2 regions of the Arthrobacter burdickii genome follow, and region 2 is predicted to be linked to the other one. Evidence: riboswitches for the same ligand, from Rfam matches in the RefSeq annotation. Region 2 holds a riboswitch; the other holds the start of a gene.
What was found. Region 2 has a riboswitch for S-adenosylmethionine ahead of P5G52_RS05865 (PIN domain-containing protein). Riboswitches for the same ligand answer to the same signal wherever they lie in the genome.

Region 1 (7,754 bases), 1.1 Mb from region 2:
TGACGGGCAGCAGCGCGACTCCCATCAGCAAGGAGGGCCTCGAGGCGACCGGCTCCCCGGCGATCGCGCCCCCACCCGGAGAACCCGCGGCAAAGGGCTCCGGTGGACGCACACGCCTGCCGGGCGGACGCCGCGCCGGCGTCGTCCTGCTCGGGCTCATCGTCCCGGTGCTCATCCTGCTCGCGTGGCACCTCAGCACCGCCTCGGGGTACTTCCGGTCGTCGCAGCTGCCCTCCCCGGCGTCGGTCCTCGCGGCCGCCGTCGACCTGGTGCAGCGGGGACAGCTGGCCAACCACATCCTGATCTCCACCCAGCGCGTGCTGCTCGGCTTCCTCATCGGCTCCCTGCTCGGGGTGCTGGCCGGCGCCCTGCTGGGACTCTCCCGCATCGCCGACATCCTCCTGACACCTACGGTCGGAGCCCTCCGCGCGGTTCCGTCCCTGGCCTGGGTCCCGCTGCTGGTCCTCTGGATCGGCATCAACGAGGACTCCAAGGTCACGCTGATCAGCATCGGTGCGTTCTTCCCCGTGTTCACCACGCTCTACCTCGGGCTGCGCCACGTGGACCGCAACCTCGTCGAGGCGGCGCGCGCCTTCGGGCTCAACGGCGTCCGCCTGCTGACCACCGTGCAGCTTCCCGCCGTCGTCCCCGCGCTGTTCTCGGGCCTGAGGCTCGCCCTCGCACAGTCCTGGCTGTTCCTCGTGGCGGCAGAACTCATCGCCTCCTCGATGGGCCTGGGCTTCCTGCTGACGGATTCCCAGCAGACCGGCCGCGTCGACCGGATCATCCTCGCGATCATCCTGCTGGCCGTCATCGGCAAGACCACGGACGCCCTGCTGGGCATCGCCGAACGCTGGGCGGTGCGGCGATGGGCGTAGGTACGACGACGCCGGAAGGGGTCGCTGCAGTGGAAGCCGACCGGCTCGCCTTCTGGGCCGAGCAGGCAGGCAGGCTCGAGTGGGACACCCCGTGGCACACGCTCCACACCTTCGACAGGGCACTCCCGCAGGAGGACGGATCACTCAGCGTCCCCGTCATCGAGTGGTTCGCCGGGGGTACCCTCAACGTCGCCGCGAACTGCGTCGACCGGCATGTGCGGGCCGGCCGGGGCGACAGGGTCGCGCTCCACTTCGAGGGCGAGCCCGGGGACCGCCGCACTATCACCTATGCGCAACTGCAGGAGGAGGTGTCGCGCGCGGCCAACGCCCTGCTCGCCCTCGGCGTCGGCAAGGGCGACCGCGTGGTCATCTACCTCCCCGTCCTCGTCGAGACGGTCGTGATCACCCTCGCCTGCGCGCGCATCGGAGCAGTGCACTCCCTCGTGTTCGGCGGTTTCTCCGCCGAAGCCCTCCGCTTCCGGGTGGAGGACACCGGGGCCAAGCTGCTCGTCACCACGGACGGCCAGTTCCGCCGGGGCGCCGCCGTCCCGGTGAAGGCCAATGCCGACGCCGCGGTGGCGGGTACGAACAGCATCGAGCACGTCCTCGTGGTGCGCCGCACCGGCTCGGAGGTCGCCTGGACCGAGGGGCGCGACGTGTGGTGGCACGACATCGTCGACACCGCTTCCGCGCACCACGAGCCGGAGGCGTTCGACGCCGAGACGCCGCTGTTCATCATGTACACCTCCGGTACGACGGGGAAGCCGAAGGGGCTCGTGCACACCTCCGGGGGCTACCTCACGCAGGCGTCGTGGAGCTTCGAGCACCTCTTCAGCAATCCCGATCCGTCGCTGCGGGACCGCGACGTCCACTGGTGCACCGCCGACCTCGCGTGGGTCACGGCGCACACGTACGAGCTGTACGGTCCGCTGTCCAACGGCGCCACGCAGGTCCTCTTCGAGGGCACCCCGAACACGCCCCATCCCGGCCGCCACTTCGAGATCATCGAACGCTACGGCGTCACCAGCTACTACACGGCGCCCACACTGGTCCGGTCACTGATGGGCTGGTTCCCCGACGGCGTCCCGTCCTCCTACGACCTCTCCAGCATCCGCGTCCTGGGGACGGTCGGCGAGGCGGTCAACCCCGAGGCGTGGCGCTGGTTCCGCAGGAACCTCGGTCGCGACGAGGTTCCCGTCGTGGACACCTGGTGGCAGTCCGAGACCGGGGCCACGGTCCTCTCGCCCAGCCCCACGGACACCGACTTCAAGCCCGGTTGCGCCGCGCGGGCCCTCCCGGGCGTCAGCACCCGCATCGTGGACGAGGAGGGCCGCCCGGTGCCTCCCGGCGTGCAGGGGCTGATCGTCGTGGACCGCCACGGCCCAGCCATGGCACGCACCGTCTGGGGCAACCCGCAGCGCTACCTCGACTCCTACTGGCGGAAGTTCGCCGCGCAGGGGTGGTTCCTGGCCGGCGACGGCGCCCGGTACGACGACGACGGCGACACCTGGATCCTGGGGCGCGTGGACGAGGTCATCAACGTCTCCGGCCACCGCCTCTCCACGATCGAGATCGAGTCCGCGCTCGTGGCGCACCCGCTCGTGACCGAAGCCGGCGCCTGCCCTGTTCCCGACCCACTGACGGGCCACGCCATCGCGGCGTTCGTGGTGCTGGCGCCGGGCGCGGATCCGGACGCGGACGTGTCGGCCACGCTGCGCGCCCATGTCGCGGAGGCCATCGGGCCGATCGCGCGGCCCTCGGCCGTCGTCGTCGTTCCCGATGTGCCCAAGACGAGGTCCGGGAAGATCATGCGGCGCCTGCTGACGCAGCTCTACGAGGGCTCGCCGCTCGGTGACACCACCTCGCTGCAGAACGAGGGCTGCATCCCCGGCATCCAGGACGTCCTGGCCGGCAGGAACTGACCCGCCTAGAAACTGACCCGCGTTAAAAGGAGGAAGCGGCAGGCGCCCCGTCCAAGCACCTGCCGCTTCCCGTGTGGGGTCCGTCCCGGTACTAGCCCGCTACCCGAACGAAGGATGCTCCCGGGAGGTCCGAGAGAGGGTGCTGCATGGTGAGGTTCGAGCCGTTCATGCCGCTGCTGATGACCTGGCCACCGCCGACGTAGATCGCCACGTGGCCGGCCGTGATGACGATGTCGCCGGGGGCCGGGGTCGCCACGGTGGTGCCGAACTGGAAGAACTGCGAGGGGCCGAGGTCGCCGACGGGGATGCCGGCGGCACGCAGTGCGGTCTCCACCAGGACGGTGCAGTCCTGGATCATGCCGGCTGCGAGCTGCGCCTGTGCCGATGCCACGAGGGTGCCGGCGACGCCGCTGGAGGAAGCGATCGGGGCGATGTCCGCCGAGGCGAGGTACACGCTCGATGCGGGAGCGGGAGCGGGAGCGACCGGGGCCGGCGCGACGGTTGCGGCCTGCTGGACCGGCGCTGCCGGGGCGAGAGCGGGTGCCTGCTGGGTCACCGCTGCGGGAGCGGTGGCCACGGGAACGGACACGACGGGAACGGCGGTCTGCGCCGGGGCCTGCGATCCGGCTCCGGCGGGGATGGCGATGCTGTCGCCCGGGAAGATCACCGAGGTGAGCGAGAGGCCGTTCGCCGCCAGGACCGCGGTCAGGTCCACGCCGTAGGCGGCCGAGATCGCGCTGAGGGTGTCGCCCGCGACGACGGTGTGGGTGGTGCCCGATGCGGCGGGTGGAGCAGCGGGTGCCGGAGCGACCGACGCAGCGGCAGCAGCAGCGGGAACCGGCGTCGTGCCCTGGTCGGTGTATTCACCGGCGTGGGCGGTGCCGACCGCACCGAGCGCGAGGCCCGAGGTGACGGCGACGATGGCGATCGGCCGGCCGACGGCGGTGGCCGAAGCCTTCGCGGCGCGGGACAGGCCCGTCAGCGCGAGGTTGCCGTCGATGTCGGCACGGTGGCGTGCCGGGGAAGTCTTTCGTGACATGGATCTATACCTCTCCCATGCCTGCGGGGTGAGCTGTCGGGTTCGGATGGGAGACACCCGGCCGTGCGCACATCGGTTTCGGAACTGCGCAGCGACTTGACCCCAGGGACGCAGGCTGGACCTGCACGTCCCGGTGGAACTGTGGTTCCCCCGTCCCCGCCTCGGTGATGACGAACGTATCCCGTTCGGCGGCAGGGCTCGGCAATCCATCCGGGAGGGCCTCCCATGGACGGAGGCACGCTTCGACGATACCCAGCGCTCCCCGCGTTTGTCACATTTGCATAACGGCCCGTATCCTACGCGCGGAGGGACCGCCAGCGACGGAAGGCGAGGACCGTCCCACCCGCGCTGAGGGCCAGCAGCACCCACTGCTGCACGTAGAACCAGGCGGAGGCCGCCGCCCCGGCACTGCCCGCGACCAGCAGGAGGCTGCTCCCCAGGGTGACGGTCAGCACGACACCGACGCAGAAGAGCGTGTTCCAGAGCTTGCGTTCCTGCGTGCGTTCCGCGGACTTCCAGCTATCCATTCCTCCACCCTAGGCATGAGAGCCCACGCCCGGTGATGCATCCCTGCCACCGGGCGACACATTGTTTGGTTCTGCGGCCCTCCGATGTCACACTCGACGTTGACCATCCCGAGCGGCTGAGAGATCTGGCTCACTGACGCCGCAGCAACCCTGGCCCCCGCACCATCGCGGCGACATTAGGGTGCTACTGCCAGACCGATGGAGGAAACCATGAGCGTCGCCGACCTTTCCACACCCCTGAAATTCGCCTACTGGGTCCCCAACGTCAGTGGCGGCCTGGTGGTCTCGACCATCGAGCAGCGCACCAGCTGGGACTTCGACTACAACAAGAAGCTCGCTCGCATCGCGGAGGACGCCGGCTTCGAGTACGCCCTGTCCCAGACCCGCTACGCCGCGTCCTACGGCGCGGACAAGCAGCACGAGGCGACGTCGTTCTCCCTGGCCCTGCTGGCGGCCACCGAGAAGCTGAAGGTGATCGCCGCCGTCCACCCGGGCATGTGGCACCCCGGTGTGCTCGCGAAGTACATCATCACCGCGGACCACATCTCGAACGGCCGCGCCGCCGTCAACATCGTCTCCGGCTGGCTAAAGGACGAGTTCACCAACTTCGGCCTCGAGTGGCTCGAGCACGACGAGCGCTACGTCCGCACCGAGGAGTTCATCCGCGTGCTGCGCGGGCTCTGGACGGAGGAGGGCTACAGCCAGGCGGGCAAGTACTACAACATCAAGGACTTCACCCTGAACCCGGCGCCCGTGGACGTCCCGGGGCGTCCCCACCCCGAGATCTTCTTCGGCGGGAACTCGACGGCGGCCCAGGCCACCGCGGGCCGCGTGGCCGACTGGTACTTCTCCAACGGCAAGGACCTCGAGGGGTTCAAGGAGAACATCGCCGGCGTCCGGGCGTCCGCCGAGCAGGCCGGACGGCGTCCGAAGTACGGCCTCAACGGGTTCGTCATCGCCCGCGACTCCGAGAAGGAGGCGCGCGACACCCTGCGCGAGATCGTCGAGAAGGCACACCGCCCCGCGGTGGAGGGCTTCCGCGACGCCGTGCAGGAAGCGGGTCCCTCGACGAAGGACGGCAAGGGCATGTGGGCCGACTCCACCTTCGAGGACCTCGTGCAGTACAACGACGGCTTCAAGACCCAACTCATCGGGACGCCCGAGCAGATCGCCGAGCGCATCGTGGAGTACAAGAAGATCGGCGTGAACCTCTTCCTCACCTGCTATCTGCACTTCCAGGAGGAAGTGGCCGCCTTCGGCACCGATATCCTGCCGATCGTGCGGGAACTCGAGGCGGATGCGGCCCGCAGGGCGGGAGTGGACTTCGATCCCGACGGCACGCTCGCCGTCCCCAGCAAGGCAGGTGTCTGATGGCAGAACGTTCCTTCGGTTTCCGTACGCGGGCGCTCCACGCCGGCGGTACGCCGGACGCCACCCACGGCGCCCGGGCCGTGCCGATCTACCAGACGACGTCGTTCGTCTTCAAGGACACGAACGACGCCGCCAACCTCTTCGCCCTGCAGAAGTACGGCAATATCTACTCGCGCATCGGAAACCCCACCGTCGCGGCGTTCGAGGAGCGCATCGCGTCCCTCGAGGGCGGCATCGGTGCGGTGGCGACGGCGTCGGGCATGAGCGCGGAGTTCATCACCTTCGCGGCGCTCTGCCAGGCAGGCGACCACATCGTCGCCGCCTCGCAGCTGTACGGCGGGACGGTCACCCAGCTGGATGTCACGCTGCGCCGTTTCGGCATCGAGACCACCTTCGTCCCGGGAACGGATCCGGCCGACTACGCGGCGGCGATCCGCGAGAACACCAAGGCCGTCTACGCCGAGGTCATCGCGAACCCCTCGGGCGAGATCGCGGACCTCGCGGGCCTGGCCAAGGTGGCCCATGACGCCGGCGTGCCGTTCATCGTCGACTCCACCCTCAGCACGCCCTACCTGGTACGACCCATCGAACACGGCGCGGACATCGTGATCCACTCCGCCACCAAGTTCATCGGCGGGCACGGCACCACCCTCGGCGGTGTGATCGTGGAGAGCGGCCGCTTCGACTGGGGCAACGGCAAGTTCCCCATGATGACCGAGCCCGTCCCCTCCTACGGGAACATCCAGTGGTGGGGGAACTTCGGCGAGTACGGATTCCTGACCAAGCTCCGCACCGAACAGCTCCGCGACATCGGGCCCTCGCTGTCGCCGATGTCGGCCTTCCAGCTCCTGCAGGGCGTCGAGACCCTCGCCCAGCGCCTCGACGAGCACCTCGAGAACGCGCAGGCCGTGGCCGAGTGGCTGCAGGCCGACCCCCGTGTCGAGTACGTCAACTACGCGGGGCTCCCCACGCACCCGCACCACGAGCGTGCCAGGACGTACCTGCCGCAGGGCCCCGGATCCGTGTTCAGCTTCGGCATCAAGGGCGGGCGCAAGGCGGGCCAGAAGTTCATCGAGTCGCTGCAGCTCGCCTCGCACCTCGCGAACGTGGGCGATTCCCGCACCCTCGTGATCCACCCGGGCTCGACGACGCACCAGCAGCTCTCCGCGGAGCAGCTCGTCGCCGCGGGCGTCCCCGAGGACCTCGTCCGCATCTCGGTGGGACTGGAGGACCTCGACGACATCCTGTGGGACCTCGACCAGGCGCTCGAGATCGCGGTGAACGCCTCCGACGATGCATTCGACGAGCTCCCGCAGGAGGCGGCCGGAGGGAACGACGACGACCCCTCGACGACACGGGCAGTAGGAGTGGGAGCATGAGCAATACCGCACCGGAACGGACCTGGGAAGGGCCGTCGGCCCCCGAACGCCTGAACCTGCTGAGGAACGCGCGGTCCGTGGCGATCGTCGGAGCATCGGACAAGCCCTCGCGGGCCTCCTACTTCGTCGCGACCTATCTCCAGTCGTCCTCGCCCTACCGCCTGTACTTCGTGAACCCGGTGGCGAAGGAGATCCTCGGGCAGCCGGCCTACGCGTCCCTCAAGGACCTCCCCGAAGTACCCGACGTCGTCGACGTGTTCCGCAAGCACGACGACCTGCCGTCCGTCCTGCAGGAGACGCTCGACGTCGGCGCGAAGACCCTGTGGCTGCAGCTGGGCTCCTGGCACGAGGACGTCGCACGCGACGCCGAGGCGGCCGGCCTGAACGTCGTGATGGACCGCTGCATCAAGATCGAGCACGCCCGCTTCCACGGTGGGCTCAACCTCGCGGGCTTCAACACCGGCATCATCTCCTCGAAGCGGCAGATCACCTCGTAGGGAGCACCGCCCCCGCCGGAGCAGGAACAAGGCCGCCCGCAGACGAGAGAAGCCGGAACAGGACATCACGCCCGTTCCGGCTTCTCCCGTTCTCCGGCCCTACTTCAGGGCGTTGGAGGCGCGGCGCTTGTTGAACACGTC
Region 2 (7,754 bases):
CGACCCGGCTCGGCTGTCCGGAGACCATCCGGACCACCGAGCCGGGTCCGTCACCCTGGTGACGAGGGTGGCCACCGGAGGCTAGGCGAGTGTTCCGGAGCGGGCGAAGAGCCGGTTCGACGCGATCTGCGCGCCGCGTCCCAGGGACTCGAGCTTCGCGGCGGCGATCTGCGGGTGGATCCTGCCACCCAGCCCGCAGTCGGTGGAGGCCACGACGTTCTCCCGACCGACGAGTGCGGCGAACCGCTCGATGCGCTGGGCGACCAGCTCAGGGTGTTCGACGACGTTGGTCGCGTGCGAGACGACGCCGGGAACCAGCACCTTCCCGGCAGGAAGGTCGACGTCCTGCCAGAGGGTCCATTCGTGTTCGTGGCGTGCGTTCGCTGCCTCGAAGGAGTACGAGCCGGCGTTGATACCCAGTACGAGGTCCACGATGTGGCGGAACTCGATGTCCGTGGTGTGCGGGCCGTGCCAGGATCCCCAGCAGACGTGGAACCGGACCTGTTCCTCGGGTAGTCCCCGCAGCGCATAGTTCAGGGCCTCGACCCGGATCCGGGTGAACTTCTGGTAGTCCTCGATGGTGGGTTCGGGATTGATCTGGTCCCAGTTCTCCGCGATGGACGGATCGTCGATCTGGACGATCAGGCCTGCTTCCACGATGGCCTTGTACTCCTCGCGCAGGACATCGGCCCAGGCGTAGATGAACTCCTCCTCGCTGGCGTAGTAGTCGTTGCCGATCCTGCTGGCGGACCCGGGTGAGAGGGCCGTGATGAACCCCGTCGGGATGTCCGCAGCAACCAGGCCCGCTTTGAGGTTCGTGATGTCACTGGCCAGTGCGGCGTGCCCGGTGTAGGAGATCGGTCCGGTCGCGGACGGAAAGGCCGTGGCGTTCTTGCCGATCTGGATGCCGCTCTCGGGATCCTGGTAGGCCGCCGCGAAGCGTGTCCAATCACGCCGGTCGGCGAACGAGGTCAGCCTGATGGCGCCGGGCTCGCTACGGACAGGCTCGGCGAGGATCGGGTTGAAATCCGTCAGTTCCAGGCCGGCGGTGCGCTGGAAGCTGTAGGTCCACCAGGCGCCGTAATCGACCGGGTTGGACATCGCCTTGCCGTACTCACCGTCGCCCGGGATCGTGATCCCGAACTCCTTCTGGCGTTGGACGAGGTCCACCACGGCAGTGGTGAGCAGCCCTTCGAATTCGGGTGTCCGCTCCAGGGTGAAGCCGTCCTCGGCAAAGGTGCGGGCGGCGTTGGCGGCGATCAGTTCCGGTGTGCGAGGCAGCGAGCCGGCGTGGCTGGTGGAGATGCGATCGAGGGTCATGATGCTTTCCTTTCCATCGGTCCTGCCATTAGCACCCTTCCGGACAGGAAATCCGGGGGAAGCTGCAGCGTCATGGAGGCAGGTCTCTCAGCTGCTCTGGATGGTGTGGCTTAGGGCTCTAAATCCACCGGTGACGCAGGCACGTCCCCTCCACAGTCGAAAGACTGAGCACCAATCGGAGGGGCTGGCCCCATCATGGACGACGATCAGGGCGCTGGAAAAACCAGGGGCGTAATATTCCGGAGCAATTCGGTGTGGAGTTTCAACCCCTGCTGCCACGAAAGTCCTGCTGTCATGCGTGGAACAGTCAATAGGCGTGCGGATGTACGAGGACACCGAGGAGTGGGTGTTTACTTCGAGCACGATTGCGTGGTTATACTTCCAACAGCTTCATGAATTGTGACCGCCAAGCTCCGACTTGGTCACATACCAACCCCGCGCTCGGTGGGTGGTTCGGATGACGAAGCGGTCCGCATTCACCCCCTGGGGTACCTGGTGCGGGCAAGAGCTCGCGAAAGGACGCGGCCCCGTGCCGCCCGCCCATGACTGCTACCTCCTCCCTTGCTGATCCCCACTCCCAGGTTCCCCTGTCGGTGGTGAGCATTCACGACTACGAGGCACTGATGGCTCCACGTGAAGCGTTCGTGGACTTCCTCCTCAGACCGCATGTGGCTCCGAATCGCACGGAGGACGCCGGTCTGCCTGCGCTGGCAGTCTGAGGAATGCCACGCACAAGCGGCCTCCTTCTGGATACCGACGTCGTCGTGGAGTTGCGGAGCCCCCGCCCTTCTCCGGCTGTCGTCGATTTCCTCCAGCGGAGGAGACACTTCCGCATATTCGTCTCCGCTCTGACAATCGGAGAGCTGCACCTGGTCAGCCGGGAGAACCAGCAATACCAGTACGTCGGCGCCTGGGTGCAGGAGTTCGTTAACTCCTACAGCTCGAACATTCTTTCTGTCGACGCTGATATCGCGGCTGTCTGGGGTCCGATGCTGAGCGACGCCGAAGTGTCCGCAGTCGATTCCCTCATTGCTGCGACTGCCATTTCTAGGAGCCTCTCCATTGTGTCGGGGAATGTGGAGATCTACCGGAAATTCTCGGTGTCGGCCATCAATCCCTGGATTCCGGAAGCGCATTCCACCGCGGACGAGGCACCGCCGCTCCCGGGTTCCCGGACAGGATCGACGACGCAGCCTGTTTAGACCGATTCGACCTCAAGCCCTAACTACTTCTGCCGAAGGAGCATCTTCGATGAGTACCGGTGACGCTGGCTGTACGGCCACTTCCCAGATCCATGCAGGTTATGAACCGCAGGCCCCCTACCGGCCCGTGGCAGTTCCGATCTATCAGACCGCGGCATACGAATTCCCGGACTACGCGTCGGCCCGGCGCATGTTCGCGCTGAAGGAGCCGGGCTTCACCTACACGCGGACCGGCAACCCGACGGTCGCGGTGCTGGAGCAGCGGATCGCTGCGCTCGACGGCGGCGTGGCCGCGCTCGCGACGGCGACCGGGCAGGCGGCGGTCGCCGTCGCCCTGGTGTCGCTGGTCCGCGGAGGGCAGCACATCGTGGCGTCGTCGAAGCTGTACGGGGGGACGGTGGACCTGCTCACCGACACCTTCGACGATTTCGGGATCGAGGTCAGCTTCGCCGACCCGGCAGACCCTGGTGCCTGGCAGGCCGCCGTGCGCCCGACCACGCGGGCCTTCCTGACCGAGTCGATCGGCAATCCGCTGGCCACGCTGCAGGACCTGCCGGCGATCGCCGCGGTCGCCCATGCCGCAGGGGTGCCGCTGGTGGTGGACAACACCCTGGCGACCCCGGCCCTGTTCCGGCCCCTGGATCACGGGGCCGACATCGTGGTGTATTCGGCCACGAAGTTCCTCGGCGGGCACGGGAGCACCCTCGCAGGCGCCGTGGTCGACGGGGGGCGCTTCGACTTCTCCGCCTACCCGGACCGGTGGCCGCAGCTCACCCGGCCGAAGCGCCGGTACGGCGGGGAAATCCTGTGGGAACGCCACGGCCACGGCGCGTACCTGGCCCTCGCGCGCAGCAAGTACCTCCACGACCTGGGCCCCTCGCTCGCACCGGGCAGCGCCGCGCAGATCCTGCAGGGGCTGGAGACCCTGGACATCCGGGTCGCCCGGCACGCCCAGAACACCCGCGAGGTCATCCGGTTCCTGGCGGATCACCCGGCCGTCGCCGCGGTGCACCACCCCTCCGTTTCGGGCCACCCGCAGGCCGGACTCGCGGCCCGGGACTTCCCGCAGGGGGCCGGCAGTGTGTTCTCCTTCGACCTGGCCGCCGAGCCCGGGCAGGTGGGGGCCTTCATCGATCGGCTCCGGTTGTTCAAGCTGGTGGCCAATGTGGGGGACACCCGGTCGCTGATCGCGCACCCGGCAGCGATGACGCACTGCCGGCTCACCCCCGGGCAGCGTGCCGCCGCCGGGATCGCGGAGACCACGATCCGGCTCTCCGTGGGCCTGGAGACCGCGGCGGACCTCGTCGCGGATCTGGACCTGGCCCTGGCTCCGCTGGTGGGCACCGCGGACCTCACAGCCACTTCTCCGGCGGCAGGTGCCGTCGTCGTCCATGCAGGAACAGGGGTCTGAGATGACGAAGTACTCGGGTTTCAACACGACAGCCGTCCACGCCGGGCAGAACCCCGATCCGTTGACCGGAGCGGTGATCCCGCCGATCTACCAGACCTCCACCTTCGTGCAGGACGGGATCAACGTGCTGCGCGCCGGGCACGAATACAGCCGGGGCTCCAACCCGACCCGTAACGGGTTCGAAGCCCAGTTGGCCGCCCTGGAGCACGGGGCGGCGGCCTTCGCTTTCGCCTCCGGGCTTGCGGCCGAGGATGCGCTGCTGCGGGCACTGCTGCGCCCGGGCGATCACATCGTCCTCGGCGGGGACGGCTACGGCGGCACCAACCGGCTGATCAACGGGCTGCTGGGCCCGTGGGGCGTGGCGAACACGGCCGTGGACATCACCGACCTGGCGGCGGTGGCCGCCGCGGTCCGGCCGGGCTCCACCGCACTGCTGTGGGTGGAGACGCCGTCGAACCCGCTGCTGGGCATCGCGGACCTGGTCGGCTGGGCGACGCTGGCACACGATGCCGGAGCCCTGCTCGTGGTGGACAACACGTTCGCCTCGCCCTACCTGCAGCGGCCGCTGGACCTCGGCGCGGACGTGGTGGTGCACTCGACCACCAAGTACATCGGCGGGCATTCGGACGTGCTCGGCGGAGCCGTGGTCGTAGCGGACCGTTCTTTCCGCGGCACCGCGCTGGCCGAGACCATCGGCTACCAGCAGTTCGCCGGCGGCGCGGTCGCCGGGCCGCAGGACTGCTTCCTGGCCGCCCGCGGGCTGAAGACCCTCGGCCTGCGCATGGAGCGACACACCTCCAACGCCCAGGCCCTCGCCGAATGGCTCCGGGACCAGCCCGGCGTCGCGGAGGTGCTCTACCCCGGCCTGCCCGAGCACCCGGGCCATGCCCTGGCGGCGCGCCAGATGTCGGGCTTCGGCGGGATCGTCTCGCTGCGCTTCAGAGCAGGAGAGGCTGCCGCACGGGCCTTCGCCGAATCGACCCGGCTCTTCGCGCTCTCCGTGAGTCTGGGCGGGGTGGAATCGCTGGTCTGCTACTGCTCGGAGATGACCCACGCCTCGGTACGGGGTACCCCGCTGGCGGTGCCCACCGACCTGGTCCGGCTGTCCGTCGGCGTCGAGGACCTGGCAGACCTGCAGGAGGACCTGGCCGCCGCGCTGGAGAAGACCCATCGGGCGTCCAGGAAAGCCGTGGCTCTCAGCGCCTGACCCACGTCCAGCAGCACGCCCCGTTCCAGCCCTGTTCACTACGCAATACGACGGGCGATGACCCCGTGTTTCCTCATACGACAGCTCGCCTCCCCGGCTCTTGGGTGCGGGCACAAACGGTGATTGATTGAATTCATACGCCACGAAAGGACCCATCATGACGGACATTTCGGACCTCAGCCCCCAGCGCCTCCGGCAGGTGTTGGGACACTTCGCCACCGGGCTGACCGTGATCACAGCGGCGACACCCACCGGTCCGGCCGGGTTCACCTGCCAGTCCTTCGCCTCCCTCTCGCTCACCCCGGCGCTGGTCACCTTCAGCCCGGCCCGGACCTCCAGCACCTGGCCCCTGCTGCGTGCAGCGGGGCGCTTCACCGTGAACATCCTGTCGGCAGAGCACCAGCACCTGGCCGGCCAGTTCGCACGCTCGGGTACGAACAAGTTCGCCGGCGTCGACTACACCACGTCGCCGCTGGGCAACCCCGTGCTGGAGGACGCACTCGCCTGGGTGGACTGCGAACTGCACCAGGAGTACGACGGCGGCGACCACACCATCGTGGTGGGGAGCGTCCGGTCCCTGAGCGCGCGGCTCGACGCCGAACCCCTGTTGTTCTTCAAGGGCGCCTACGTCGGAGTGCAGTCCCCGGCAGCAGTGCTGGAGAGGACTGCATGAACCGGTCGCGCATGGGCCACTGAGGCCCTGGACTCCGATCCCGGGCTCCGCGCTGTCGGGTCAGAGCAGGGGGTGGACTCCTGCACGCTGCTCCCGAGGTTCCTGCGCGGGCCCCCGGTCCGTAGAAGCCCGGTGCCTTTCTTGGTAGAGTTCGGGGACTACTTTGAATCGTTTCAACCTTGCGGCCCGATGACGGGTACAGCAGGTCGAGGCGATCCGCCCTCAGCGCACTGCTGCAATTGGAAGGACCATCGCGTGACCAAGCGCCAACTCCCCGTCCCGGCGGAAATGCTCGAGCTGATGCAGTTCAAGAAGATCGAGCTCAACGGCAAGAAACGGCGGCTGGGATCCGCGCTCACCATTGCGGACCTGCGCACCATCGCCAAGCGGCGCACCCCGAAGGCCGCCTTCGACTACACCGACGGCGGCGCCGAGGGCGAGTTGTCGCTGGCCCGGGCCCGCCAGGCGTTCGAGGACATCGAGTTCCACCCCTCGATCCTCCGCCCGGCCGAACACGTCGACACCTCGGTGGAGATCCTCGGCGGACCCAGCGCACTTCCCTTCGGTATCGCGCCGACCGGGTTCACCCGGCTCATGCAGACCGAGGGCGAGACCGCCGGCGCCGGTGCGGCGGCTGCGGCCGGCATCCCCTTCACCCTCTCGACCCTCGGCACCACCTCGATCGAAGGCGTGAAGGCAGCGAACCCGAACGGCCGCAACTGGTTCCAGCTCTACGTCATGCGCCAGCGGGAGATCTCCTACGAGCTCGCCCGCCGGGCCGGCGAAGCCGGGTTCGACACGCTCATGTTCACCGTCGACACCCCCGTTGCCGGCGCCCGCCTCCGCGACAAGCGCAACGGATTCTCCATCCCACCCCAGCTGTCCATCGGAACGGTCCTCAACGCGATTCCGCGGCCGTGGTGGTGGATCGACTTCCTGACCACCCCGAAACTGGAATTCGCGTCCCTGAGCGACACCGGTGGCACGGTGGGTGATCTGCTGAACGCGGCGATGGATCCGACCATCAGCTACGACGACCTCGCCATCATCCGCGACCTGTGGCCCGGGAAGATCCTCATCAAGGGTGTCCAGAACGTCGAGGACTCAGTGCGCCTCGTGAACATGGGGGTGGACGGGATCATCCTGTCCAACCACGGCGGCCGCCAGCTCGACCGCGCGCCCATCCCGTTCCATCTCCTGCCGCAGGTCGTCCGCGAGGTCGGCCGCGACGCCACGATCATGGTGGACACAGGCATCATGAACGGGGCGGACATCGTCGCCTCCATGGCCCTCGGCGCGAAATTCACCCTCATCGGCCGCGCCTACCTCTACGGACTCATGGCCGGCGGACGCGAAGGCGTCGACCGCGCCATCGCGATCCTGCGGGACGAGATCGAGCGCACCATGCGGTTGCTCGGTGTCTCGCACCTCGGTGAACTCGAGCCCAGGCACGTCACGCAGCTCACCCGCCTGGTACCGGTCGGTTCCACCCCCAGTGAGGTCACAAGGCTCGTCTGACAGCGGTGGCCGGGAGACTCGAGGGCCGGCGCCCTTCCTTCGAGCCCTTCGACACCGGGGGATCCTGCTTGCCGCTATCGGCGAGCAGGATCCGGGCCACCGACACTCACGTCAGCCGCCTGCCGCTTCCCTTCGTGCGTCCGCCGAGAGCAGCCGGGAGATCGCGAGCTGCGCGTAGAGCGCTGCGCCATCGGCGAGGACGCTGTCGTCGAAGACGGCATAGGGGGAGTGGTTGAACGGCGCCGTCACCGGCTCGACGCCGGGAGGCACCGCCGAGAGGAAGACGAAGCTGCCCGGCACCGCGTCGAGGATCCGGGAGAAGTCCTCCGACCCACTCATCGGCTGCGGCATGGTGACGTACCGTTCGGCGCCCAGCAGTTCGGCGACCTGGGCCTCGGCATGCGCCGTCTCGTCGAGGTCGGT

Region 1: another riboswitch for S-adenosylmethionine. It lies ahead of sfnG (dimethylsulfone monooxygenase SfnG); the one in region 2 lies ahead of P5G52_RS05865 (PIN domain-containing protein).

What each region holds. Positions count from the first base shown of each region.
Region 1 covers NZ_JAROCG010000001.1:137,829-145,582, forward strand. The annotation lists gene P5G52_RS00585 (ABC transporter permease) at 1-878, shown strand, start outside; gene acs (acetate--CoA ligase) at 869-2,800, shown strand; gene P5G52_RS00595 (C40 family peptidase) at 2,892-3,839, opposite strand; cyclic di-AMP (ydaO/yuaA leader) riboswitch at 3,843-4,016, opposite strand; gene P5G52_RS00600 (hypothetical protein) at 4,136-4,366, opposite strand; SAM riboswitch class I at 4,467-4,571, shown strand; gene sfnG (dimethylsulfone monooxygenase SfnG) at 4,565-5,737, shown strand; gene P5G52_RS00610 (O-acetylhomoserine aminocarboxypropyltransferase/cysteine synthase family protein) at 5,737-7,116, shown strand; gene P5G52_RS00615 (CoA-binding protein) at 7,113-7,613, shown strand; gene mmsB (multiple monosaccharide ABC transporter permease) at 7,713-7,754, opposite strand, start outside.
Region 2 covers NZ_JAROCG010000001.1:1,250,474-1,258,227, forward strand. The annotation lists gene P5G52_RS05860 (cobalamin-independent methionine synthase II family protein) at 82-1,320, opposite strand; SAM riboswitch class IV at 1,709-1,834, shown strand; gene P5G52_RS05865 (PIN domain-containing protein) at 2,043-2,522, shown strand; gene P5G52_RS05870 (O-acetylhomoserine aminocarboxypropyltransferase/cysteine synthase family protein) at 2,572-3,933, shown strand; gene P5G52_RS05875 (cystathionine gamma-synthase) at 3,935-5,140, shown strand; gene P5G52_RS05880 (flavin reductase family protein) at 5,298-5,813, shown strand; gene P5G52_RS05885 (alpha-hydroxy acid oxidase) at 6,069-7,331, shown strand; gene P5G52_RS05890 (M20 metallopeptidase family protein) at 7,443-7,754, opposite strand, start outside.